DNA from 3 places in the Rossellomorea sp. YZS02 genome. Region 1 is predicted to be linked to each of the others. Evidence: riboswitches for the same ligand, from Rfam matches in the RefSeq annotation. Region 1 holds a riboswitch; each other region holds the start of a gene.

Region 1 (8,275 bases):
CTGCAACGCCGGGGTTTGAAATCATGCCGGAACCGACGATCGATACCTTCGCAAGCCCGCTTTCATGCTCGACATGGGTGAAATTCAACTGTTCCTTATTTCGCTCAAGAACAGCAAGGGTTTCTTCAAGATCCTGTTCCTTGATGGAGAAGGATAGATTGGTTGTGTTCTGATCTGTCTGGGTCTGAATGATGATGTCTACGTTCAGATGATTCTTAGCTAGCGTAGTGAATACGGATGATAGTCCTGTTAAAGCATTTTGAAGTCCGAATACAGTGACCCGTGTAATTTCATTCTCAAACGCTACTCCTCTTACAATCAAGTTCTGTTCCATGCTTGCTTCCTCCTCAATATACGTTCCTTCCACTCGATCGATGCTTGACCTGACTTCTAACGGAATTTGATAATTCTTGGCAAACTCCACTGCCCTTGGATGCAGGACTCCCGCACCCAGATTCGCAAGTTCGAGCATTTCATCATAGGAAATCGACGGTAACTTTCTGGCTCCTTTTATATAACGTGGATCTGTCGTGTATACCCCGTCTACATCAGTATAAATATCACACCTTTCAGCTTTGAGGGCAGCCGCAATGGCAACCGCTGTAGTATCTGATCCTCCCCTGCCGAGAGTTGTGATTTCACCCGTTTCAGTCATACCCTGAAACCCGGCAACAATGACCACTTTTCCCTCTTGAAGGTGAGCCGACATCTTGTCGGTATGAATATTGGTAATCCTTGCATTGCTGTGAACAGACTCTGTCTCGATACCGGCTTGCCAACCAGTAAAGGAAATCGCATCATGTCCGGATTGGATGAGGGCCATCGTCAGTAGTGAAATGGTCACCTGTTCCCCGGTTGAGAGCAGCATATCCATTTCCCTTTTGCTCGGTTGAGATGTAATCTCCCTTGCAAGGCCAACGAGTGTGTCTGTTGTTTTCCCCATGGCAGAAACGACGACAACCACATCATTTCCTCTTTCTTTCTCTTCAATGATCCTTGACGCAACATTTTGAATTCTTTCCACAGATCCCACTGAAGTTCCACCGAATTTCTGAACAATAATACTCACGACTTCTCCCTCTTTCTGAGTGCATTTCGCTACTCTTTTTGATGATGAAGAGTACAATCACAATCATCCTAGACGTCCATAGACAGGAACTCCTGCGCTGATAATAAAAAAAGCAATGAGAATAATATCTCATTGCTTTATGAACATACAGCAGAACATACAAATAGGTTCATCGGCATTGTGAGATAGCTCTCCAAGATTGAATCATCTTGACAATCCTACATTTCTTAAACGCAGGACCAGCGGATATGATATGAGATCATAAACACTTCGGCGAATCTCCCCTTTCCAGGCATCTCACTGGAGCTCATACTCCTCTTTGCCTGTACTCTTGAAGTTCGCACCTCTATCACCACTTTTTAAAGTGATAATGTTATAAATTTTTGTTTATTATAGCATAGGGGAAAAATTGATTCAATGTTTAATTGAGTCAATTTTTCATTTTATTGTGTTTTTGTTAAGATGCTTTGGATGAGCATGCGGTGGTTGATTTCCGCTGCAGGTGCTCGCTTTCCGCGGGGCTGGCGGTGAGCCTCCTCGGCTGCGCCTGTGGGGTCTCACCTGTCCAGCGTTTCCCGCAGGAGTCGAGCACCTTCCGCTCCAATCAACTCTGCTTTTTCAATAGTTACTTCTAAACCAACCAATAACCCGTACTCTCATGTTATATAAACCTAATGATCAATATTTCCTATATCTAACACTTCCTACTTCAACTTCTCCACCAGTACCTTCGCAACGGCTTCAGGTATTCCGATCTCTATAAACTCCTCCACGGTTGCTTCTTTCATTTTCTTCATGGATCCGAAATGTTTAAGTAGCTGTTTCTTTCTTTTCGGGCCGATGCCGTCGATTTCGTCGAGGATGGATTGGAAGGCGCTTTTTCCTCTTAGTTGACGGTGGAAGGTGATGGCGAACCTATGAACTTCGTCCTGGATTCGTTGGAGAAGATAGAATTCCTGGCTCCGCTTTTCAAGGGGAACGATTTGTAACGGGTTCCCGTACAGCAGTTCCGATGTCTGATGCTTGTCATCTTTTGCGAGGCCGCCGATGGGGATATCGAGTCCCAATTCATTTTCGATGACGTCTCTCGCCGCTTCGATCTGTCCTTTTCCTCCATCGATGATGATAAGATCGGGTAAAGGAAGTCCGTCTTTCAATACCCTGGTATACCTTCTGCGCACAACTTCCCGCATGGAATCATAATCATCGGGACCTTTCACGGTTTTGATCTTATATTTACGATATTCTTTCTTTGCCGGTTTCCCGTCTAAAAAGACGATCATGGCAGAAACCGGATCCGAACCTTGGATATTGGAGTTATCAAAGGCTTCGATCCGGAATGGAGTGTAAATCCCCATATGCTCCCCAAGCCTTTCAATGGCTTTAATCGTCCGTTCTTCATCCCTTTCAATCAGGGCGAACTTCTCTCCCAGTGCCTGCTTCGCGTTTTTTTCGGCCAGCTTTACAAGTTCCTTTTTCTTTCCTCGTTTCGGCTGGGTCATCTTCACTTCCAGAAGATTTTCAGCGAGTTCGATATCGATTTCCTCGGGTAAGAAAATTTCCTTCGGCTTAAAATGATTGGACTTTGAATAGAACTGACCAAGGAACGTCAGGAATTCGTCCTCGGGCTCATTATAGAGAGGAAATAGTGAGACATCCCTCTCGATGAGCTTTCCTTGCCGGACGAAGAATACCTGCACACACATCCAGCCTTTATCAACGGAATATCCGAACACATCACGATCTGTGAAATCAGTCATCGTCATTTTTTGCTTTTCCATTGTGGCTTCAATGTGAAGGATCTGATCCCGGAATTCCTTTGCCCTTTCAAATTCCAGATTTTCTGATGCTTCATTCATCTTAACTGTCAGCTGATTCTTTATGTCTTTGTATCCCCCGTTCAAAAATCGGGCGATCTCATCAGTCATGTCACGGTACGTGTCTTTACTTACCTCTTTAATACAAGGGGCGAGACATTGGCCCATGTGATAGTAAAGGCAGGCCCGGTCAGGGAGGGTCGAGCATTTCCGTAAAGGATATAATCGGTCGAGAAGCTTTTTCGTTTCATTTGCGGCTCCGACATTGGGATAAGGTCCGAAATACTTTCCTTTCCCTCGCTGTACCTTCCTTGTGGTGATAAGCCTTGGGTGCCTTTCGTTCGTTAATTTGATGAACGGGTAGCTTTTATCGTCCTTTAGCATGACATTATATTTAGGGTCATATTTTTTGATTAAATTCATTTCAAGCACAAGGGCTTCAAGATCCGATGATGTCATGATGTATTCGAAGTCTTCGATTTCTCCTACCAGACGCTGGGTTTTCGCATCATGGGAACCGGTGAAATAAGAGCGGACACGGTTTTTCAATACTTTGGCTTTACCTACATAAATGATCGTCCCCTGCCTGTCCTTCATTAAATAACACCCCGGCTGATCAGGAAGCAGCGCTAATTTATTCGTGATATTCTGATTCATCATTCTTCCCCCTTCCTTGGTTTCTCCCATTTATACAGTGTAAGGTCATGATAAATCGGGTCGATGAGCTCACTTGAATGAAAATGCTTTTCTACTTTTATGAAGTCATCCACCGAAATCCCCTGGTGTTTAAAACCTTCCACCACTTTATCGGTCAGATAGATAGCCCGGTCAGGATAATATCCTGCATCGGTGGCAAACACCTCATAGGTTTGCACTTTTTTATGGATAAAAGGGACGTCAAGATATTCGAGTACCCTTGACTCTTCCCATGTATAAACAACAAGCGGCCGATCGGTTTCTTCCAAATAAGCGGCCATTTGATACACAACCGGAACTTCCGAAGTATGAGTATATAATAGCTTACCTGTATGGAAAACTTGAAGCAGAAGGAATAAGATCAGGAATAGAGAACCTTCCCTTGTCCTTTTTCTTGAAAACAGCATCACCGTAATGAAAAACCACGATATACCAATCAAAGGCAGTGCATGGCGCGGTTTCATCACGTTCTGGGCAAATAAAGCCCACAGAAAATAACTGCCTGCCAGAAGGACCAGTATGCTTATCATATGACGGTTCCCAAGCTTAATTCTCCTTAACAGAAAGAAACTTCCAACCAAAAGGAGTAGAAGGATAACCGATTCCCCTGATCCCCCTACCCATATCGTATTCACGAAGAGCAGTTTTACCATCCTGTCCAACAGGCTGAGATCCGAGGCACCGATTGCACCTCCCCATTCCTGAAAGTGACCGTTCGTAAAGGAAAGGGCCAATCGCAGGAAACTGTCAAAACCACCTTCTGACATGCTGATGCCTGAAACCCACAGGAGCTGAAAGAGAATCGTGATAAGAACATAAACAAATAGGTCCATGATTTTCAACAGCCCTGATTTCCATTTAGTATACAGCATCATCAGGATCCCGATTCCAAGAGCCAAGTAAGATAACCGTATTCCCAGAAGCAGGCTGAATAGAAACAGGGGGAGGATGATGTATCCATTATGCGATTTCTCATGAGCTAATACCAAACTCCATATATACCACCACATCATCCCGATTGCCGCTCCCTCAGACATGGGTTGATTCACCATCAGGACAGTAAAGCTGCTTGAATAAATGAACGCCGTCGCCATGACTGTATAGGAAGGGGTGACCAACCTTTTCACTAATAAAAAAAGAGGGATGACGGCACTACCGTACATGAAAATATTAAAGAAGCTCAGGGCTTGTACTGGATCTCTCACCAGCATATGAAATGCTTTGCCCCCCAGGATAAAATAAGGATATCCGGGAAAATGGGGCTGCATCTGGTACATATCAAAATGAATCACACCGAGGGCAAAATCCACCATATCCCATGTAGACGCGTATGCTGGCACCCAGATTACCTGAAGAATAAAAACCGATATGATGACCAATGCCCCGATGCCATTTGCCCAACTACTATATTTCCTAGTCTTCTCCCTCACCAACTTCACCCTCATACGTTTTAATACAAAAAGGACCAAACATACATTCCTTTATAGAGTGTACACCTTTCGAAAAAGGTGTTCAATCTTTAAGGCAATGATGTTTGGTCCTTACAAACATTTATTTAGCTTGGGGGCTTAAGTCCTTCACACCCGCTTGAACCTCTTCCTTTGCCTTTACCGTCTTAGGCTTAGTGGAGGTCAGGAAGTAGATGGCTACGAAATATCCGATATAGGCCATCACTTCTTCAATGGAAGGCATGGAAGAATATCCGAACAGTGCTTTAAGGAAAATCCCGACGTCACCCGATAGCAGCGGTGCAGTTCCCGTATCACGCAAGAAATGTGCATAGTCGATCGGATGCTCAGGAAGAATCCAGGTAAGGTCATAAAGATGTGGAATGACACTGCCGATCAATCCTATATCCTGCATCATGGAAATCGCCTGGACAAGAAGTCCGGCAGAAATCAGGATGATGAATGCACCTGTCACTTTAAAGAAGCTCTTCAATGAGATTCTCATCGTGCCTTTAAAGAATAAGTAAGCTACTACACTCCCGATGACAACACCGGTAATCGCTCCCCATCCCTGCATGGCAGCTCCAATATCGCCACCTGTAATGGCTGCGAAGAAGAAGACGGTCTCTACACCTTCACGCAGAACAACCAGGAAGGAATGGATCACCATGCCGACTATGTTTCCTGTCGAAATGAAATGATTCATTTTCCCTTCCATATTCCCCTTAAGGTCACGGCTGTGCTTTGCCATCCAGAAGACCATTTGTGTAAGAAGAACGGACGATACCAGCATAATGCCGATCTTTAAATACATCTCGCTTCCCATGGCGGCAAATCCGGTAAAGACGACCTGAAAGAGCATTGCTACTCCGACACTGGCCAAAATCGCCAATCCTGCTCCAAGCCAGACATACTTTGTAAAATGGCCATGGTTCGTTTTCTTCAGATAGGTGGTGATGATCCCGATGATCAATAAAGCCTCGAGGACTTCACGAAAGGTGATCAGCAAAGCTTGTAATTCCACGTTAGTTCCCCCTTACTAGCTATGACGGTTTATTAAACTTATTTACGTTTTCTGACTGCATAAATGATCGCAGCTGCAAGAATCCCTGCAATGATGATGATGGGCAGCCAGTTCTTCAGGTTGGAAATATCTGTCCACTCCTGTTTCTGACTCGCCTCTTCAGTGGCACTTTCAGCAAAATGCCCTACTTCAAGACTTTTGATGTTAAATTCTTTTTGAAGAGAATCCACTATGAACTGTTTACTTTGTTTATACGCTTCCTGATCGGATTCCTTGGTTCCGACACCGAACAACCCCGGATTCCCCAATGATTCCAACGCTTGATCGAACTGTGTACGAATTTTTTGATCCAACTCAGGATTTTCTCCTTCTACCTTGGGAGACAGCGTTTTATATGTAGCAAATCCTTTTGCGAGTAATCGCTTACTAGTATCATATTCAGAGAAGTTTTTATCAATGCTCTCAAGTCTTCTGGCAATATTGAGGACAAGGAGTTCATCTAAATTTTCGATGGCTTGTTCTTTTTCTTTCTCATCCAGGTTTTGAAGAATGACCTTGGAAGGTTTTTCACCCATATGCTGATCCACTTCTTCTTGAACCGTTTCATAAATCTTTTTGGACTCAGAATAGTTTGGAGGGTTTTCATCTAGCTTGATCATGATTTCTTTATACGCTTCTGCAATTTTTTCTTCGCTTGGGTCACCGTAAGAATAGGCGGCTGCCTGCGAAGATAGCATTATATTAAGTAGTAAACCTAAGAGTAAACTGGTAATGAATGTTTTTTTCATCTATAATTCCCTCCTGTTTTCAATGATAATGATTATCATTCGTATTGTCAATAAAAAATAAGTACTCTCACTACAAGGAGAGTACTTATTTTTCACGATATAGACAAACCTTATCCTACCTTATTTAGCGTATTGATTCATTCCTTCTTCAGAAGGGATGAAATGGGCCTGCTCTTCTACATACACTTTCCTTACAGGCTTCCGCATCTCTTTCAAAATCGCAGGTAGAACAGAAGACATATAAGATTTGAACTTTATGAAGGAGCGTCCCGTTGTCCGTACATGATACAAAATCGGGATTTCCTTCACCCTGAACCCCTTTCGTACAAGGTTCAAGGTCAGCACTTGAGCATAATTGTAATCATGGATGATTTCTGCATGTTCCATCGCCTGTTTAGAAAATGCACGCATTCCGGACTGACCGTCATATATCCACTTTCTGAGCAAAAGGGATTGCAGTGCTGTAAAACAGTAATTACCTAAACGGCGGTGAAGCTTCATCCCGTTAATGGTACCAAGGAACCTCGATCCCATTGTATAGTCGGCTTCTCCCTTGAAAAGCGGCTGTAATAGATCAGGAATCTGTTCGGGGGGATACTCTCCATCTGCATCTATCATGACACCGATATGGGCACCCAGTTCAACGGAAACTTTCAACCCTTCCCTCACGGCAGCGCCCAAACCGCGGTTATGATCGAATGTTACGATGTGATCAGCACCTGCCTCCTGTGCCAATTCAACCGTACGATCCGTTGAACCATCATTGATGACCAGCACCTCCACTTCAACGGAAGGATGAAAAGAACGGGGGACCCGCCTGATCACGGCCCCGATCGACTCTTCCTCATTATGGGCAGGCATGAAGACAATGACTTTCTGTTTATTCATGTTGCTTCCAACTCTCCTTTAACGCCTCGTTTAATACAGGTCCTCTGCTGTTCCCCGGAAAGGGAGCCCCTAATAAATGGGCGATGGTCGGTGCCATGGAAACAAGACTGTGTTTTTCCTGAATCTTCTCACCAGGTTTTACCCCTGGACCGACCATAAAGAAAGGAACGAACCTCTCGCCTTCATCAAGATGACCATGTCCACCGATTCCATCTGCCTGTCCGTGATCGGCGCATATCATGAGGGTCGTGTTTTCCATCTTCCCTTCAGCTTCCAGCCACTCCACGTATTCTTGTATTAAACGATCCGCTTCTTCAATCTTTTCAATGTATTCATTATATAGGACACCCCTACTATGCCCAATTTGATCGGTGCCGATTAATTGGACAATAAATAGATCAGGGTCTTCCTCTTCCATGATTTTTTTGGCTTTATTGATAATATTTCGATCTGCTTTATCTTTGTGCATCACGGCTGTGACCGTATCAACATCACTGCCGAACGAATCCACCAGGTGGGCGATTCCAAGCATCTTCCCTTTTTTC
Region 2 (8,275 bases), on a different contig from region 1:
CAGGAATACAAGGCCCACTTCGATTTCTTCTCGGCATCGGCAAGACCGGTGAAGAACCCGAGGATCAGCACCCTCGTCATGTACTTGAACGACGTAGAGGAAGGCGGAGAAACGTATTTCCCGAAACTCGGTCTGTCCGTCTCCCCGCAAAAAGGGATGGCCGTTTACTTTGAATATTTCTATGATAATCAGGAACTGAACGAGTTGACGCTGCATGGCGGAGCACCGGTTGTCATCGGGGATAAATGGGCTGCGACTCAGTGGATGAGAAGGCAGGTATTTAAATAAGTGAAAAAGGAGGAGTGTCCCAGAGGTGGGGTGCTCCTCCTTTTTAGCTTGCCGATTTTACTTTGTTCATCAAGCTGGTATTCATCCGTTTCACATTTAGGGTATGAAGGATCATCCCTGTGATGATCAGGAGAATGCCAAGCAGGGCGGACCCTGATGGAAAAGGAACAGAAAGGATCGAAGCTTCTCCGATGATGACGAACAGAATCTGGGTGGATTGAGTTGCTTCCACTGCTGCAAGCTTCCCAGGATGCTGTCTCGCCATGTTCGTCGCAAGAAAAAAGAGCGAGGTCGCAATCACGCCGGAGCAAATGGCCACGATAAAGGACTGTGTCACTTGAGACGAATCGGGTGCGCCCGTTTTGAAAAGGGCAAAGCATCCGAGGATCAGCCAGAACGGGGTAGTGGCAATGGTCATGCCCAATACCCGTTGAAACGTATCCAGCCTGCCGCCGCAAACCTCCATCATTTTACGGTTGCCGAGGGGGTAAGCGAACGCTGCGATGATGACAGGAAAGATCCCCGTGAGCATTTCTGTAAGAGACGAGTCGTAAGCATTCTGAAGTTGGATGAACAACACGCCGATAAGAATGATCGAAGAAATGGCGAGAGCCTTTCTTTGAATGGATTGCCTCTTTTTGTTCGGCCCCGTTGTGTAAAAGAGGGGAGCGAGAAGGATCCCCGCCACGATCGTAAATTGCCACGTCCCGGCTACGAGCCAACCCGGTCCGTAAGCAGCCGCATAGGTAAGAGGACCATAAAAAAGAACAAAACCAACAAAGCTCCACATCAGCCATTCAATCGGCTTCTTCTTCATCTCAATCCACACTTGATTTATATTCTTCCTAAAACCTACAATAAGGAAAAGGAAGGGAATCATGAATAGAAATCTCAGAGAGGAACTCCACATCCAGCTTCCCCCGGCCAGTTCCATGGAGCGGTTCAGGATAAAAGTGACAGCAAAAAACATCGATGAAATGATACCTAGAGTCAGTTCTTTCATGAGAAGCACTCCTTTCTGTTGAATATACTATATTTTATTTTATATATATTATAATATACTTTAAATCGTGTTTTATAGAAAGAGGTAGAAAGATGAACAATGATGGTTTATCGTGGCAGGACCCTGAAAAATTAGCGCAGCATGTTGGATTGACATTAAGGAATATACGCAAAGATCGTGGTCTTCATTTACAGGATCTGGCCGCGATCACTGGTGTCAGCACCTTGACTCTTGGAAAGATTGAAAGAGGGGAGGCCAATCCTTCTTTAACGATCATCTGGAAGATTGCGAACGGCCTATCGATTCCGATTTCTGCTCTGCTTGTGGAGAAACAAGAAGTACAGATTTCAAGGGTGAATGAAGGAAGCAAAGTAATCAGTGCCAATGACGCACTGACCCTTGAGCCCATGTTCACTTCCTCTGGATATAGCTCATTAGAAACACATCGTGCGTTTTTGAAGCCTGAAAGTGAATACTGTGCCGATGCACATCAGCCTGGTGTGATTGAGTTTGTCACGGTCATGGAAGGGAGTGTTTGTGTGAAGGTGCAGGAGGAACGATTCGAGCTTGGTCAATACGATTCGATTAAGTTCCATAGTGATAAGGAACACAGTTATATCAATAAAGGTGATACGGAAGCGGTGCTCCATTTTGTGATGATCTATACAGGACGGGTAGATTGAAGCTTATCGATTGGCGATAAGCTTCTTTTTTAGAGGAAGATGATGAATATTTTAGAGGAAGATGATGAATATTGTTTTTACATGTTTTATTTTAGTAGCATTTGGTACCAGGATTCCTTGCACTTTTAAGGAATTGCGTCATTTTTCATGGGTGATTGCGTCATTTTTCAAATAATTGCGTCATTTATGCCTGGGATTGCGTCATTTTAACGATAATCGCGTCATTTTCCCCCTTGATTGCGTCTCTTTGAAAAAAATGTAATTTCCTCATACGGCCACCCCACTCCAAAAATTCTCTTGAAACTTTTCCCACCCCACCCGACTCTAATGAATGACAGGAGGTTAACCAATGGATGTAAAACTCGTGAAAAAAGCCATCAAAGGGAATGAACAAGCATTCGAAAAGCTGATCCACGCAGAAAGCGAGAAGCTTTACCGGACGGCATTCCTATATGTAAGAAATAAAGAGGATGCACTCGATGTGGTGCAGGAGACGGTTTGTAAAGCCTTCACTTCCATATCCCGGTTGAAGAATCCGGAGTACTTCAGCACCTGGCTCATCAAGATTCTGATTCATACAGCGTACGCCACGCTGAAGAAGAAAAAGAGAATCGTCCTTACGGGTGATGAATTTCTCGACAGTGCCATCACTTCAGCTGAAGAATCGGATATAGAAGGCCGGATCGATCTGGTTACAGCAGTGGCGTCCTTGAACAATCACTACCAAACCGTCATTATCTTATTCTATTTCCAGGGGCAGTCCATTAAGACCATTTCGGAAACAATGGGTACGCCGGAGGGCACGGTAAAGACGTACCTTCGCCGGGCAAAATTAGAGCTGAAAAAACTGTTGGAAGGAGTGAATCAGGTTGGACAGAAAATGGTTTGAGGAAGAATTGGATAAGATCGAAGTGCCGAAAGACGACCTGTACAGGTCCATTTCTACAGGTATTCAAAAAGGCAGGAAGCATAAGGTACGTAGAAAAAGGCTCAAGGTGAGTGCCGGCATGACCACAGCTGCTGCCTCTATGATTCTCGTCTCTGGATTTCTCTTCTCCCCGGTGAATAATGCATTAGCCAAGCTTCCGGTACTTGGTGGGATCTATGAAAAAGTCGGATCCGGAGTCGGGAAAGAACTTTATTCAAGTGATAAAGTCACCGAGGTCAACCAGGCAGCCACTTCCAATGGTGTTGATATCACGATCACAAGCACCTATTACGATGGGAACGTTATTGGGGTCACGTTTAAGGCGAAGGGAGATGACCTTTCCATCGAACATATGGATGAAGGCAATCGTCCCGTGAGTGGTTACAGCTATCATCTTTTTGATGGGAAAGATCAGAATCAATGGGGTGCAGGAAGCTCGGGTCTGAAAAAAGAGGGAGAAGAATTCATAGGTTCCATCGAATTTTATAAGGATGGAAAAGAACTGCCGGAGGACTTCACCCTTCCATTGACGTTCACCCATATGGCCGATGTGAACGGCACATGGTCCTTTGATGTACCAGTGAAGAGGATTCCTTCCGAAACCATTCAAACAGATGCAAGGACAGTATCACCGGATGGGGAATTTGAGCTGCAGATGACTTCTGTTACGAAAGGAAAAGCGACGACGATACTGGAATATACGTATACGGTAGAGTCCGAGAAGGATAGCTTAGATCTGATCGTGTTTGATGACCTTGGGAACAGGTTGTCGAAGTCGAGTGCGGAGGTACTTCAAACCAAAGAAGTCCATGGGAAAGTAGAAAAGACGGTAAGGGAGCTCTTTACGAGTAAACTCAATGATAAGGCCCATTCGCTGAAAGTACAGGCAGACATGAAGCGAGTGGATGATGATGCCCTCCACTCATTGAAATCAACCATTCCATTTCACATAAAGAGTCCACGTTTCGGTTATCAAATCACAGTAGAAGATATCCAAAACACTAAGGGGAAGGTGACAGTCAATTTCACCATAGACGATATCAAAGAAAAACAATTTCGATATGACATTCTAGAGAATATTGCTCAATTCGTTCAGATGATACCATCTAGCGATATTCACAGAGATGACAAAGATGAACTAGACTATAATAAGATGTTGAATCATATGATCAGAAGTACTGAAACGAAAACAATTGATAAGGCTGCTCTCCGTTATCAAATCACTTTTGACTTACATAAGGATGCCGATCTGGATGACTATTCATTAATCGTTCCATTCGAAAGCTTAAGCCGAAACGATAAGCCGATTGAAATGGCGCCCTTCGAAATTAAATTGAAGTAAACTGAATCCCTGGATACAATTCCAGGGAGTTTCTACTAAAACCAATTGACAACCATTTCAACAGAATGATATAGTTATGCCAATCAAATAAACAGTCACTCTCTGATAATAGAGGCGCGAGTATGAAGAGTACCTTCTTTGAGAATATTGGATTCCGGGATAAGTAGGGAAAGGCAGATCGCCGAAGCAGAAAATAGCCAATTCTATTTTTTGTTGGGCCAGCATTGAAGAAATGTTGGACTGTCACAATGCAAAGGTTGTGGAGCACTATTGAAGAGATGTTAATACAGAGTCTTCATCATGTTTCCGTTAACTTTGGTGAAAAACCGTATGAGCATCTGCTTCATACGGTTTTTTTGTGTTTTTTTAGAGAGTCTAAAGGAGTAAAGGATATGAGTACAGTTGATGTGAATGTTCAAGGTGATTTAACCATCGGTGGGATGGGTACAGGTGAGCTGGTCGAAAGATACGGCACGCCGTTGATGGTGTACGATGAAGGGATGATCCGCGGGAATGCCAAGTTGTTTCGGGATGCGTTCAATGAAAGTGGTATGAAATATCAAGTTGCCTATGCGAGTAAAGCGTTCCTTTGTAAAGAGATGGTGCGACTTGCAGCACAGGAAAATCTTTCACTGGACGTCGTGTCTGGCGGGGAATTGTATACGGCCCTTGAGGCGGGATTCCCTGCTGACCGGATTCATTTCCATGGGAACAACAAATCCGAAGAAGAGCTCCTTATGGCTCTTGAAGCGGAAATCGGCTGCTTTGTTGTCGACAGTTTCCTTGAGCTTGAATTGCTGCATGACCTTGCAAAAGAGCGTGAACAGCAGGTTCAAATCCTGATCAGGGTCACCCCAGGAGTGGAAGCCCATACCCATGAGTACATCACAACAGGACAGGAAGATTCGAAATTCGGATTCAGCATTTCGAATGGACAGGCAAGTACAGCGATTCAACTAGCCATGAGAAAACCGTACTTCACCTTACTTGGGCTTCACTCTCATATCGGATCCCAAATTTTCGAACAGGATGGATTCGATCAGGCGATTAAGGTACTTGCTGATTTCATGCAGCGGATGCGCATCGAATTCGATATGACGATGCCGGTGTTGAATATTGGTGGAGGGTTTGGTGTCCGCTATACGGAAGAAGATCGCCCACTGCCGATTCCGACGTATGTAAAGGGCATTACGGATAGTGTGAAAACGTACTTTTCGAAGAATGAATATCCACTTCCGGAAGTTTGGGTGGAGCCGGGCCGAAGCATAGTGGCTGAGGCAGGTACGACGTTGTACAAAGTGGGATCAAAGAAAATCATTCCAGACGTGCGGACATATGTGGCGATTGACGGAGGGATGACGGACAATATCAGACCTGCACTGTATCAGGCAAAGTATCATGCGATGCTAGCCAACCGTCCTAATGAGGAATGCACGGAGCTTGTGAGCATTGCCGGGAAGTGCTGCGAGTCAGGGGACATGCTGATCTGGGATTTGATGCTCCCACCGACGAATTACGGGGATATTCTGGCAGTGTTCAGTACTGGTGCTTATGGGTATTCCATGGCGAGTAATTATAACCGGATCCCAAGGCCGGCTGTCGTGTTTGTGAAAGACGGTGAATCCCGTGTCGTGATCGAGCGGGAGACATACGCGGATCTTGTACGGAAAGACCGATAGGCAATGGAGAGTGGAATCCTTAGGGTTCCACTTTTTTATATGGGATTTTATGGTTTATTATGGTAATCTGGTAGAAATATGTTTTCTATTTCTTGGGAGGATCAATCTATGTATCTCGAATCTATCGGTTCAATGGTGTTGAAATTTCTCTTCGTTCTGGTCGGCATCATCCTGTTGACCGGCCTCATCGGGCTGTTCAATGAGGGAGTGGATCTTAGCTTGAAGCAATATCTGATGAACCTTAAGGATATTACAAGCTCTCTGCTTCATTCAAATGCAATGACGATCACCAATGAAGTGAACAACTCGTATCCGATGTTCCCTGCTTTCTGGGAACCATATTTCTATTCAGTTTCCATCTTCATCTCTGCTATTCTACTATCTGTTGTCATGGGTATCCTCCTTGCATACCTCACACATTTACTGCCGAGTGCCTGGTCGAAGTTCATCACCCGGGCCACCAACCTGCTGGAGTCCACACCCGATATCTTCATTTTGATCGTCATTCAATACAGCGTCATTTTGGTGTTGAAAGAGACGGGGATTTTATTGTTTCCCATCGTCGGATCACAGGAGAAGGTGTATCTGATCCCTGTCCTGACATTGTCCATCTTACCGACGATCATGTTGTTCAGAATTACCTATCTGCTGGTGAACGATGAGTACGGCAAGCCCTATGTAGATCTGATCAGAGGAAAGGGAATGTCCAGGCATTTCATTTTCTTTGTCCATATCCTGCGGAATATCACGTTCAGTTTATTGAATCACTCCAAGTCCATCATTCTCTTTCTCTTGTCATCTCTTATCGTATTTGAGAGATTGTTCAATATCTATGGGATCACTCATTTTATCCTGTCATTTTCCCAAATGGATGTGATTTGTTTTAGTCTGATTATGTTCTATGTGCCGGTATTCCTGCTGCTCATCCTGATCCGGCTAATCATTGTTAAAAAAACCGGACAAAGGGTGGTCATATGATGCTGAAGAAATTAATGAAAAATCCGGCCTTTTTAACAGGTTTTCTTTTTCTGTTTGGTATGTTTGCTGTAAGTTTGATTTATTACGTGGTATGGGGAAATGAAGTGCCAAAACTCGACCTTTTGAAAAATGAAGAGGGGGATTTTCTTAGCCCTCCATACTCCCCGTTAGAGTATCCCCCGCTTGGGACGGATAATTTTAACCGGAATGTCCTTCTCCTTATCATCGTTGGTGCGAAATATACGATAGGCGCGGCTCTTGTCATCATGTTATGCAGAGTGCTGCCTTCGGTTGTCCTTGGACTGGTGGTTCATTTTTATTTCAAGCCGTTCAGGAAAATCATCGATAACATAGTGGATGCCGCCAATTATTTTCCTCCCACTTTACTATCGTTCTTATTATTGAATTGGATGCTGCTTGAGGGGCCTTTATACAATCCCGATCATTTCCCCTATGACTTTTCAGATAAAACGATTTTTTACCTGGTCATTCTCATCGGCATCTCGATCCCGAGTTTGACCCTGTTATTTTCAAACGAATATGACAAGATCATGAAAGAAGAATTCATCGATAGCTCCAAAGTGTTGGGGGCTACAAAGCGCCATTATATTCTGAATCATATCAGGCCTTTCATTCTGCCCCAGATCCTTCTTGTATCGATCCGTGAATTCATGATTATCATGTTGTTGATTGCGCATCTTGGGGTGTTGAAGATTTTTATCGGTGGTGCTGTGATTGATGAGGACATTTTTCAAAACGCGGTGCTTGTGTCACTTTCTTACGAATGGTCGGGCCTTCTTGGAGGGTGGTGGCAATATCTGTGGACCACCTATCCGTGGATCTCCTTCATTCCAGTAGTGTTCTTCACGTTGACGATTCTGTCTGCGAAGCTGATGCTGATCGGTGCGACACGTGTCCTGGAATCGGTGGGGCAGGATAAGCGGGAGACTCATAAAGATGAGGTTCATACTTTTGAAGGAAAAGAATCATTTGATTTCGTGCATAGGGCTTGATGATAGGGTAAAGAAGCTGCTTCGGAGTATCCGGGGCAGCTTTTTTGGATGGAGGTATAACGTTTGATTATACCTCCATTCCTTTTTGGTCATATGCAGGAACGGCATCGCCCCTTACACTTTACTTATGAAAAATTTGTTTCAGGACGTCCAGAGTATGCTGGTCCCGGGTGAATAAATACATTTCCCTTTTCAAGGGGGTGTTTTGCAGGGGGATGAATACGACCCCTTTGTAATCGACTTTCTTGACCATGATGGACGGAAGGTAGGATACACCCTGGTTCTGTGCGACATACCCGATGAGTGCATGGTAAGGAAGTTCTTTGATAACAGGAGGAGTGACTCCATGCTGCGTCATCAG
Region 3 (8,275 bases), on a different contig from region 1:
AGACTTCATACTGAGATATGGTATCGATCGCGATAACTTCAAGCTGGCACTTTGGGATTATTACAAACGGGATAAAACCGTCAGTATCATCATGGGAAATGCCAAAATATATAAACAGTACGGAACGATTCATTTGAATAAAAAAGCCTTTCCCCTTCCCCTGAGATTTAACTATAGTTACCGGAACACCTGGGGGGATGCCCGAGGTTGGGGCGGAAGAAGGATCCATGAAGGGACGGACCTATTCGCTGATTATGGTGTACCGGTGAGAGCCACCTCATACGGCATCATCGAGATGAAAGGCTGGAACCGTTATGGAGGCTGGCGCATTGGGATCCGTGACATCAATAACACGTATCATTACTTCGCCCACTTGAGTGGTTTTGCCAAAGATCTTCATGTAGGACAGGTGGTCGAGCCTGGCATGGTAATAGGCGGGGTCGGAAGTTCAGGTTATGGACCTCCGGGAACGTCAGGAAAATTCCCTCCCCATTTGCATTACGGTATGTACAAGGATAACGGCCTGACAGAATGGTCGTTTGATCCGTATCCCCATCTACGAATGTGGGAGCGCCAGGACAGAATCGAAAGCAGGAAACATTAAAAAAGCAGACAATGGAGGATCCATCGTCTGCTTCTTCCTTTATACCTGTTTCTTCGATTTGGAAACAGCGTTCATGATACTAGCTGCTAATCCACCCCAGATGATAACCATCCCGACCACCATCATTGCAATTGCGCTACCAGTCATGTTAGCTTACCTCCTTATAGCTTTCAGCATCCGATTTGGCATGCCAGCGTTTAAATCCGAAGGCTACTCCTGCCAGGATAGCAAATGCCGCTACAAACCATCCACTGTACATAATGAAAGTATCAGAGTATCCTCCATAGTTTCCAGTTTCTGTTTCAAATTCTTTCAGTAGGTTCATTTTGAATAATCCGAACATCATCCAACCAAGGACGATCGGTGTGATAACACCTAAACATACTTTCCACCATGCACCAAGCTGGATATCAGAAATTCCATTCGCATGGGATTGGAATGCTCCCAGTTTGCGAAGGAACCAGGCTATTACTACCACTTCCACTAATCCTACAAACGCCACTCCGAATTGATTAATGAAGTAATCTGCTACATCCAGGAACAATAGTCCGCCCTGTGTGGCAAAAAGAATGGAGATAACAGCTGAAAGTCCTCCACCGAATAGAACGGCTTTGTTACGGGAAATCCCGAACTTCTCAGAGACTGCTGCTACATACGTTTCTGAGATCGATATTAACGATGACAGTCCGGCAAGGACCAGCGAAGCAAAGAATAAGAAACCAAATACTTCGTTGAATGCCGGGAATTCGTTAATGATCTGCGGGAAGACGACAAACGCTAGTCCTACGCCGCCACTTACTACTTCCTGCACACCAACACCTTGCGATTGAGCCATGAAACCTAATGCGGCAAACACCCCGATACCGGCCAATAATTCAAAGCCTGAGTTACTGAAGCCAGTGATGAAGGCATTGTTCGTAATATCCGATTTTTTCGGAAGATAACTTGAGTACGTGATCATGATGGCAAAGGCAATGGATAAGCTGAAGAATATTTGCCCGTATGCTGCCACCCAAACGCCAGGATCAGCGATTTTGCTGAAGTCAGGTTTGAAGAATGCATCAAGTCCATCCATCGCCCCAGGTAACGTTAAAGCGCGAACAACAATAATTAAGAATAAGATAACAAGTGCTGGAATAAAGATTTTATTCGCTACTTCGATCCCTTTCTTTACTCCTTTGAAAAGGATACCAAGTGTTACGGCCCATACGATGACAAGCGGGATGAATACTCCTGGAACCACGCTTCCCGTCTGACCTGCATCAACCGAAAGTTTTAAATAATCGCTGAACAGGAAGGATTCTGTATCCTTTCCCCAACCTAAGTTGAAAGAAAATACGCTGTACGACATCGCCCAGGCGATAATGACGGCATAATAGGTGGAGATGACGAAGGCAATTAATACCTGCCACCAGCCAAGCCATTCTGTTTTCTTATTAAGACGGAAATAAGATAAAGGTGCTGAACCACGGTACTTATGACCGATTGTAAACTCAAGTACTAATAATGGAATCCCTGCTGTCAAAAGAGCGAATAAATAAGGAATGAAGAATGCTCCCCCGCCATTTTCATACGCTACTGCCGGGAAACGCCAAATGTTCCCTAGACCGATTGCCGATCCGACAGCAGCTAGAATAAATCCTGCCCGTGTACCAAACTGTGCACGATTTTCCATGCTGTTCCCCCCTAGTTCTTTCCAACTACCATTTAATAGGTATTTGAAATTTTTATATTTTCAGATTATTTATAATCTAAAGTCAGTATAGCTAGTTCCGGGACAATTGTCAAAGCTTTATTTTAGTGATTTCATAAGAATTTCACAAAAATCCGGCAGTACTATTTCACTATAAGAATTTTGTCGGAATTTGGAGAATGGGAGGCGATAGAATCATAAAGTGAATTCATCCTCCATACAAGAAAAAAAACCAGAAGCCGTTTGGCTTCTGGTCTTCATTTCCATTATTCTGCAGATGCAGGCTTTGCTTTTTCACCGAACAGAAATGCGATTGCCAGGATTAATATGATGACAACCACGAGTCCCAAGATGGTGCTTCCCGTAAATCCTAATACCAGGTATCCGATTGCGGCTACTACCGCACCAATAATCGCATATGGAAGCTGCGTGATGACGTGATCGATATGGTTGCTTCCTGCACCTGTAGAGGAAAGGATCGTCGTGTCTGAGATCGGTGAACAGTGGTCACCCAGAACAGATCCCGCAAGCACCGCTGCCATGGCAGGAAGTAAGATCGTTACATCTGACGCTGCAGCAATTTCTCCGGCGATCGGCAGGAGAATTCCGAACGATCCCCAGGATGTTCCCGTTGAGAAGGCCATGATTCCGGCAACAAGGAATAAAATGACCGGAAGTGCCTGCATCGGTAAGTTAGATTGCTCTACCAGACCGGCAAGATACGTTCCTGTTTGCAATTGGTCGATAAGCGTGACGATGGTCCAGGCAAAGATCAGGATGTAAACAGCCGGAAGCATGGACTTGATTCCTTCCAGTACAGCCGTTCCTAGAGCACTTCCTTCAATTCCTTTTAGGCTTACTTGGCGAAGGAAGAAGATCAGGGCAACCACAAGTCCGAATAATCCACCGTATAGTAACGATTTGGTAACATCCGTATTTTCAAAAATAGGCAGTAGATCAAAGGATCCCACCGCTTGATAACCAGTCCATAGCATCATGGAAACTGTACCGATGACAAGAGCCACAATCGGCCAGACAAGATCGCCCACAGATCCTTTTGAGCTGACTGGAAGATCGTTTTTCAATTCACCGGGAATTTCTTTGCCGGGATCATAAAGATCTCCGGTTTCAATGGCACGTACTTCATGCTCTTTCATTTTACCGAAATCAAGACCCTTATAGGCAACCATTACAACAAGTAAGACTGCTGCCCATACGTAAAGGTTCATCGGGATCATTTGAATGAAAGCTGAAAATGCCGTATATTCCGTGATACTGTGAGCAGTAAGAATCGAACCGATGATCCCGATAATATAAGCTCCCCAGCTGGAAATAGGTGAAACAACACAGATCGGAGCCGAAGTTGAATCAATGATATAAGCTAATTTTGCTCGTGAAATTCTGTGACGATCGGTGATGGGCCTTGAAACCTGACCGACAGCAAGGGCATTGAAATAGTCGTCAATAAAAATGATGATACCTAATACCGCAGCCAGAAGCTGTGCACCCTGCCTTGTCTTCACTCGTTTCATCGCCCATTCACCGAACGCGCGGCTTCCGCCTGAGATATTCACAAATGCCGTGATAACACCGAGAATGAGTAAGAAGAAAATGATGTAGACATTCCAGGTATTCAGTCCGCCATCTGCGACAAAGATACCCTTAAAGGCGTCCCATATAAAGCTGAATGTTTTGGGTATTGATAAATCCGCCAACAGAAAGGCAGATGCGACAATCCCTACTCCCAATGAAAGCAGGACCCGTCTTGTGAGTATAACCATAAGAATGGCTAAAAGGGGTGGTAATAATGAGTAAATCGTGTTTTCCATAGTGTCCTCCTCCTATTTGATAGGGGGGAACCATCGTAGCATGACAGAGGATAATAAAAAAAGGCAACGATAGAGAAACTATCATTACCTTTGTTAGTAACGTAAGTGCTCCATCACGATCTGTAGCTCCCCATTATAGAGATTTCCCTATAATGACAGTGTTATCCTTCTTCAAGACAACCCCAGCAAATATCCCTTTGACAAGCATATTTACTTCGGCAAAGATTCCCTTTCATCTGTTTTCTTCGTTGTCATCCTCGAACAGATTACTCTTGAACCCTGCGCCTCTACCCCATCGGACTGATGATGTGGTGTGTTATAAAATTTTCTTTATTAATATAACAAACTATCATTCTTTTGACAACTTTTTTTCCGTACTAATTTGTGGGAATTTCAATGGATGGTCCGGAATCTCCTCCACCATTGTTATAAAATTGCGGTACATCCAGATGAACCGTTCCCATGGCAACCAGGATATCCTGCTTAATCGTTTCGGTTTTCGTTGCAAATGGGATGATGATCTGTACATTTACTTCAAGCTCCACAAATACTTTCACTACTGCGTTATTGATGCCAAACTGCTCTACCGTCGTTTTCACATCGGAACGCACGTCACCGATGGAATGAAAGCGAATGGGTATCTTCGGCCCCAGGTTTCCGAGTAAAACGTTGTTCGTAGCCTGACCTAGAGGGACGGAATACGTAATGCCCTTCGATGCTTTCGACTTCCCTTCATCAATTTCCACTTCAGTGAGGAACTCCAGATTTTCAATATTCCCTGCCTCAGCTTCCTGAAGATTCTGTTGGACCAGATTCGTGATTTCTGCCTGGACCCTGTTGATGGTCTGCGTATTGTATTTAAACGAAACGATATCGCCTTCCTGGTTCTTCACTTCTTCAGTTATATCCGAAATATCCAGTACATCGGCAATCTTCTTATTGATCGCTTTATTAATCACCAGGGTACCAATCCTGCTGGTCTGTGTCTCGGCATAAGCAAGAAGGGTCGGTTTCAACCCTTTGTTAATGATCCATAATCCAAATCCAGTTGAGATCATAAAAAACAAAAATGTAATGATCATCACATGTCGAAAAGGCAGTGGACCTCCTCTTCGGGGTTTGTAGGTTTTGAACTTTGACAAAAAAATCCCCCCTTACAAGCTATTTGTATGCTTGGTAAGGAGAGATTAACGCAAAAATTTATGTAATCTTCAGAGATTGCGGTTCATAATCGGGGTCAAAGCCTGTAATGACCTTATCCAGTTCCTTGCTTAAATCCAAAGGATAAGGAGAATTCAGTTCCTCGCCGCCCTCTTCGATGATACGGATCACTGGTCTGTCCGTCACCCCTTTATTTTGATCGGTGACGATCCCTTTCCTCCCATCATTTAGCTCGACGATCATTCCAGTAGGATAGATGGCCACCGATGAACGGAAGGCTTCGATCACCTGGGAATCAAACAGAGATCCAGAACCCGCATACAAGACCTCCAATGCCTGATGAGGAAGCATGGCTTTTCTATAAACTCGATTCGAAGTCATGGCGTCAAATACATCGGCCACAGCGATGATCTTTGCAAAAGGATGAATGTCTTCTCCCTTGATCCCCCGTGGATAACCGGAGCCATCGAGCCTCTCATGGTGCTGGTACGCACAATGGGCGATGATCAGGGATACAGAATGAAGCTGTCTCAGAATGTCAAAGCCATGCTCCGAATGTTTCTTGATTTCACAGAATTCGTCTTCTGTGAGTTTACCCGGCTTGAGAAGGATCTCTTCAGGAACCAGCATCTTGCCGATGTCATGAAGGATCGCCCCCACTCCAAGCTGCTCCAGCTGCTTCTGGGACAGCTTGAGTTCAAGCCCGATGGAAAGCGTATATAACGTTACATTGAATGAATGATGAAAAATATAGGAGTCATATGTAAACACATCTGTCAAAATGGTGAGAAGATCATGGTTCGCCTTGACCTCTGACAGGACGACATCTATCACCTGTTTCAACTGCTTGGCACTATTCTCAATCATGAATAACCCTGGCTGCTCTTTAGAGGTACTTATTTGATTGAAGGCCGTCTCAATATTTTGGATCGCCTGCTGCCGCACTTTACTCGAAACGGACCCCTTTACATGGATTCCACTGGAAAGAGAGTCTTCAATATAGACATACTGAATACTAAGCTCCTTCAACCTGTAAATCATGCGTTCTGTAATAGGAACGTTATCATGAATCAAAGCTTGACCTCTCATATTATATACCGTTGTAGCTAGAACCATGCCGGGTTTTAAAGCCCGAGTTGATATAAGCCTCATAGAATTCTCCTATGTAATTCTTTCATTTTTCGACAAAATTTCCTAGTATCTCCATTATAAAGGATAAAAATGATCTTGCAAGGTGTATTTGGTTAAATATTCATGAAAGAATATTGAAGAAATAAGGGGGATTAGATGGGGTTTTTTGGATGTGAAGCGGGTTAGATACGGGACTCAATTTCCTTTTTTTGTTAAAATACGCAATTGCGGGTGACTTTGACGCAATAATTAAAATAATGACGCAATTACGGTCGGTTTTGACGCAATAAATCATATAATGACGCAATCACGGTCGATTTTGACGCAATTATCCTTATACCAGCAATGTGAAAATGTGATAAATCCCTTTCTACATGCGGGATCCACCTACCAATAGCTCAAATTCCCCCTTAATGATTCTCTTTCTCCCATAACAAAGACCAGTTACTCTGTTATGAGCACTGGTCATTCTCAACTTTTATATCATCTTTAACAGCGCATCCCTGCCAGCCATCCCTGTATGGATACCGAGATTCGCAGCTTCGTAGGTGATGGACTCCAGTGGCGCATCCAGTAGCTGATCAATGGTTTTCACACCGACCGCTCTTCCGGCGATGATCCCCCTGTCCTTTAACTTCTCATTCAGCAGCGCAACATCAAGTGCCCCACACATGATATATCCTTTTTCACTCGTCACGACGAGGAGATTGGTTTTCGGAAGTTCAACAGATATGGCTGTAAAGGTATGTCCTCCAATGGTAATTGGAGATACATTCATCATATTTCATCGCTCCCTTCACTCATATGTATGTTATGAATGAAGAAACGGTGACCTATTTACTGCTTTAATTTCCATTCCAAAACGTCCCGTAAAAACTCCGGCATAAAGTACTTTTTCTCAAGCCTTTGAAGGTCTGGAAAGAAGTGACCGAAAGTGAACATATCAGGAAGCGCCAGTTTGTACATTTTTGAAGGCTCGATCGGGGAGTCTCCAATCAGGATATCATGGTTACTGAAATGAATATTGTAATATACAAATCTACCCATCACTTTCCCCCTGAACCCAAGGCCCTTCACTTCAAGATTCGGCCAATCCTCATTGAGAGTCTGCTTAATGATTTCCTTCAGCTCAGCTCCCTTCATCCAGATCATACATGGGTTGATGGGATGGGGAAGGATGCTATGCAAATCCTGCTTTGTCACTGCTCCCTCATGAAGACCATCCATAAGAAGACCTGAATTCAAGAATCCGCAATCAGCACTACACCATTCCACAAGTGCTGCACAAAGCCTGTCAGGAAGGAGGGATGGCTGAAACCAATCGACTGGGAGAGGTGCTTTCAGCCGGGTAATCTCTTGCTCTAATAATTTTTCCCCCTTGCGAATCCAATCAAGAATCTCCTCTTCTTCCCCCTCAACTGAAGGAAGTTCATGCTGTTCATATAACACTGCCTTTTTTTCTACGATTTGCTTTGTAGCCGTATCCACTTCAATGGTCACATGACCGACGTAGTGACCATATTTCCCTCCGGCACCCAGCATGGTCCCTTTCACCATTTTGCCCACAGGTAATACATGGTGGGTATGTGCACCGAGAATGACGTCTATTTCAGGGAATTGCTCCCCAATCATCTCGTCATCCTTGATTCCTAAGTGCGAAAGCAGAATGATCATATCCACTTTGGGATGAAGCTCGTCAACCAATCTCTTTAATTCATCTATTGGTGAAGTGATATTCCAGCCGAGCGCTTCGTAAAAAGGCTTGAAATAGGCCGTTAATCCAATGACACCAATCTTCCCTCCTCTACCCGTCTGATAAATCCGGTGAGTATCTATCCAGTCGGGACGCCCGGATGA

What was found. Region 1 has a riboswitch for lysine ahead of SLH55_RS01240 (aspartate kinase). Riboswitches for the same ligand answer to the same signal wherever they lie in the genome.
Positions count from the first base shown of each region.
Region 2: another riboswitch for lysine. It lies ahead of lysA (diaminopimelate decarboxylase); the one in region 1 lies ahead of SLH55_RS01240 (aspartate kinase).
Region 3: another riboswitch for lysine. It lies ahead of SLH55_RS11940 (Na+/H+ antiporter NhaC family protein); the one in region 1 lies ahead of SLH55_RS01240 (aspartate kinase).

Region 1 is NZ_JAXBLY010000001.1:249,318-257,592, forward strand. It holds gene SLH55_RS01240 (aspartate kinase) at 1-1,069, opposite strand, end outside; lysine riboswitch at 1,248-1,426, opposite strand; gene uvrC (excinuclease ABC subunit UvrC) at 1,774-3,543, opposite strand; gene SLH55_RS01250 (hypothetical protein) at 3,543-5,012, opposite strand; gene SLH55_RS01255 (FTR1 family iron permease) at 5,134-6,054, opposite strand; gene SLH55_RS01260 (imelysin family protein) at 6,093-6,842, opposite strand; gene SLH55_RS01265 (glycosyltransferase family 2 protein) at 6,963-7,730, opposite strand; gene SLH55_RS01270 (alkaline phosphatase family protein) at 7,723-8,275, opposite strand, start outside.
Region 2 is NZ_JAXBLY010000002.1:102,502-110,776, reverse strand. It holds gene SLH55_RS02765 (2OG-Fe(II) oxygenase) at 1-288, shown strand, start outside; gene SLH55_RS02760 (multidrug resistance efflux transporter family protein) at 332-1,291, opposite strand; gene SLH55_RS02755 (XRE family transcriptional regulator) at 1,384-1,974, shown strand; gene SLH55_RS02750 (sigma-70 family RNA polymerase sigma factor) at 2,324-2,863, shown strand; gene SLH55_RS02745 (DUF4179 domain-containing protein) at 2,844-4,244, shown strand; lysine riboswitch at 4,346-4,522, shown strand; gene lysA (diaminopimelate decarboxylase) at 4,637-5,923, shown strand; gene SLH55_RS02735 (ABC transporter permease subunit) at 6,032-6,901, shown strand; gene SLH55_RS02730 (ABC transporter permease subunit) at 6,901-7,914, shown strand; gene SLH55_RS02725 (LysR family transcriptional regulator) at 8,036-8,275, opposite strand, start outside.
Region 3 is NZ_JAXBLY010000011.1:2,819-11,093, forward strand. It holds gene SLH55_RS11925 (M23 family metallopeptidase) at 1-604, shown strand, start outside; gene SLH55_RS11930 (methionine/alanine import family NSS transporter small subunit) at 644-751, opposite strand; gene SLH55_RS11935 (sodium-dependent transporter) at 753-2,279, opposite strand; gene SLH55_RS11940 (Na+/H+ antiporter NhaC family protein) at 2,564-4,126, opposite strand; lysine riboswitch at 4,242-4,424, opposite strand; gene yunB (sporulation protein YunB) at 4,504-5,268, opposite strand; gene SLH55_RS11950 (HD-GYP domain-containing protein) at 5,327-6,439, opposite strand; gene SLH55_RS11955 (YunC family protein) at 6,897-7,199, opposite strand; gene SLH55_RS11960 (bifunctional UDP-sugar hydrolase/5'-nucleotidase) at 7,256-8,275, opposite strand, start outside.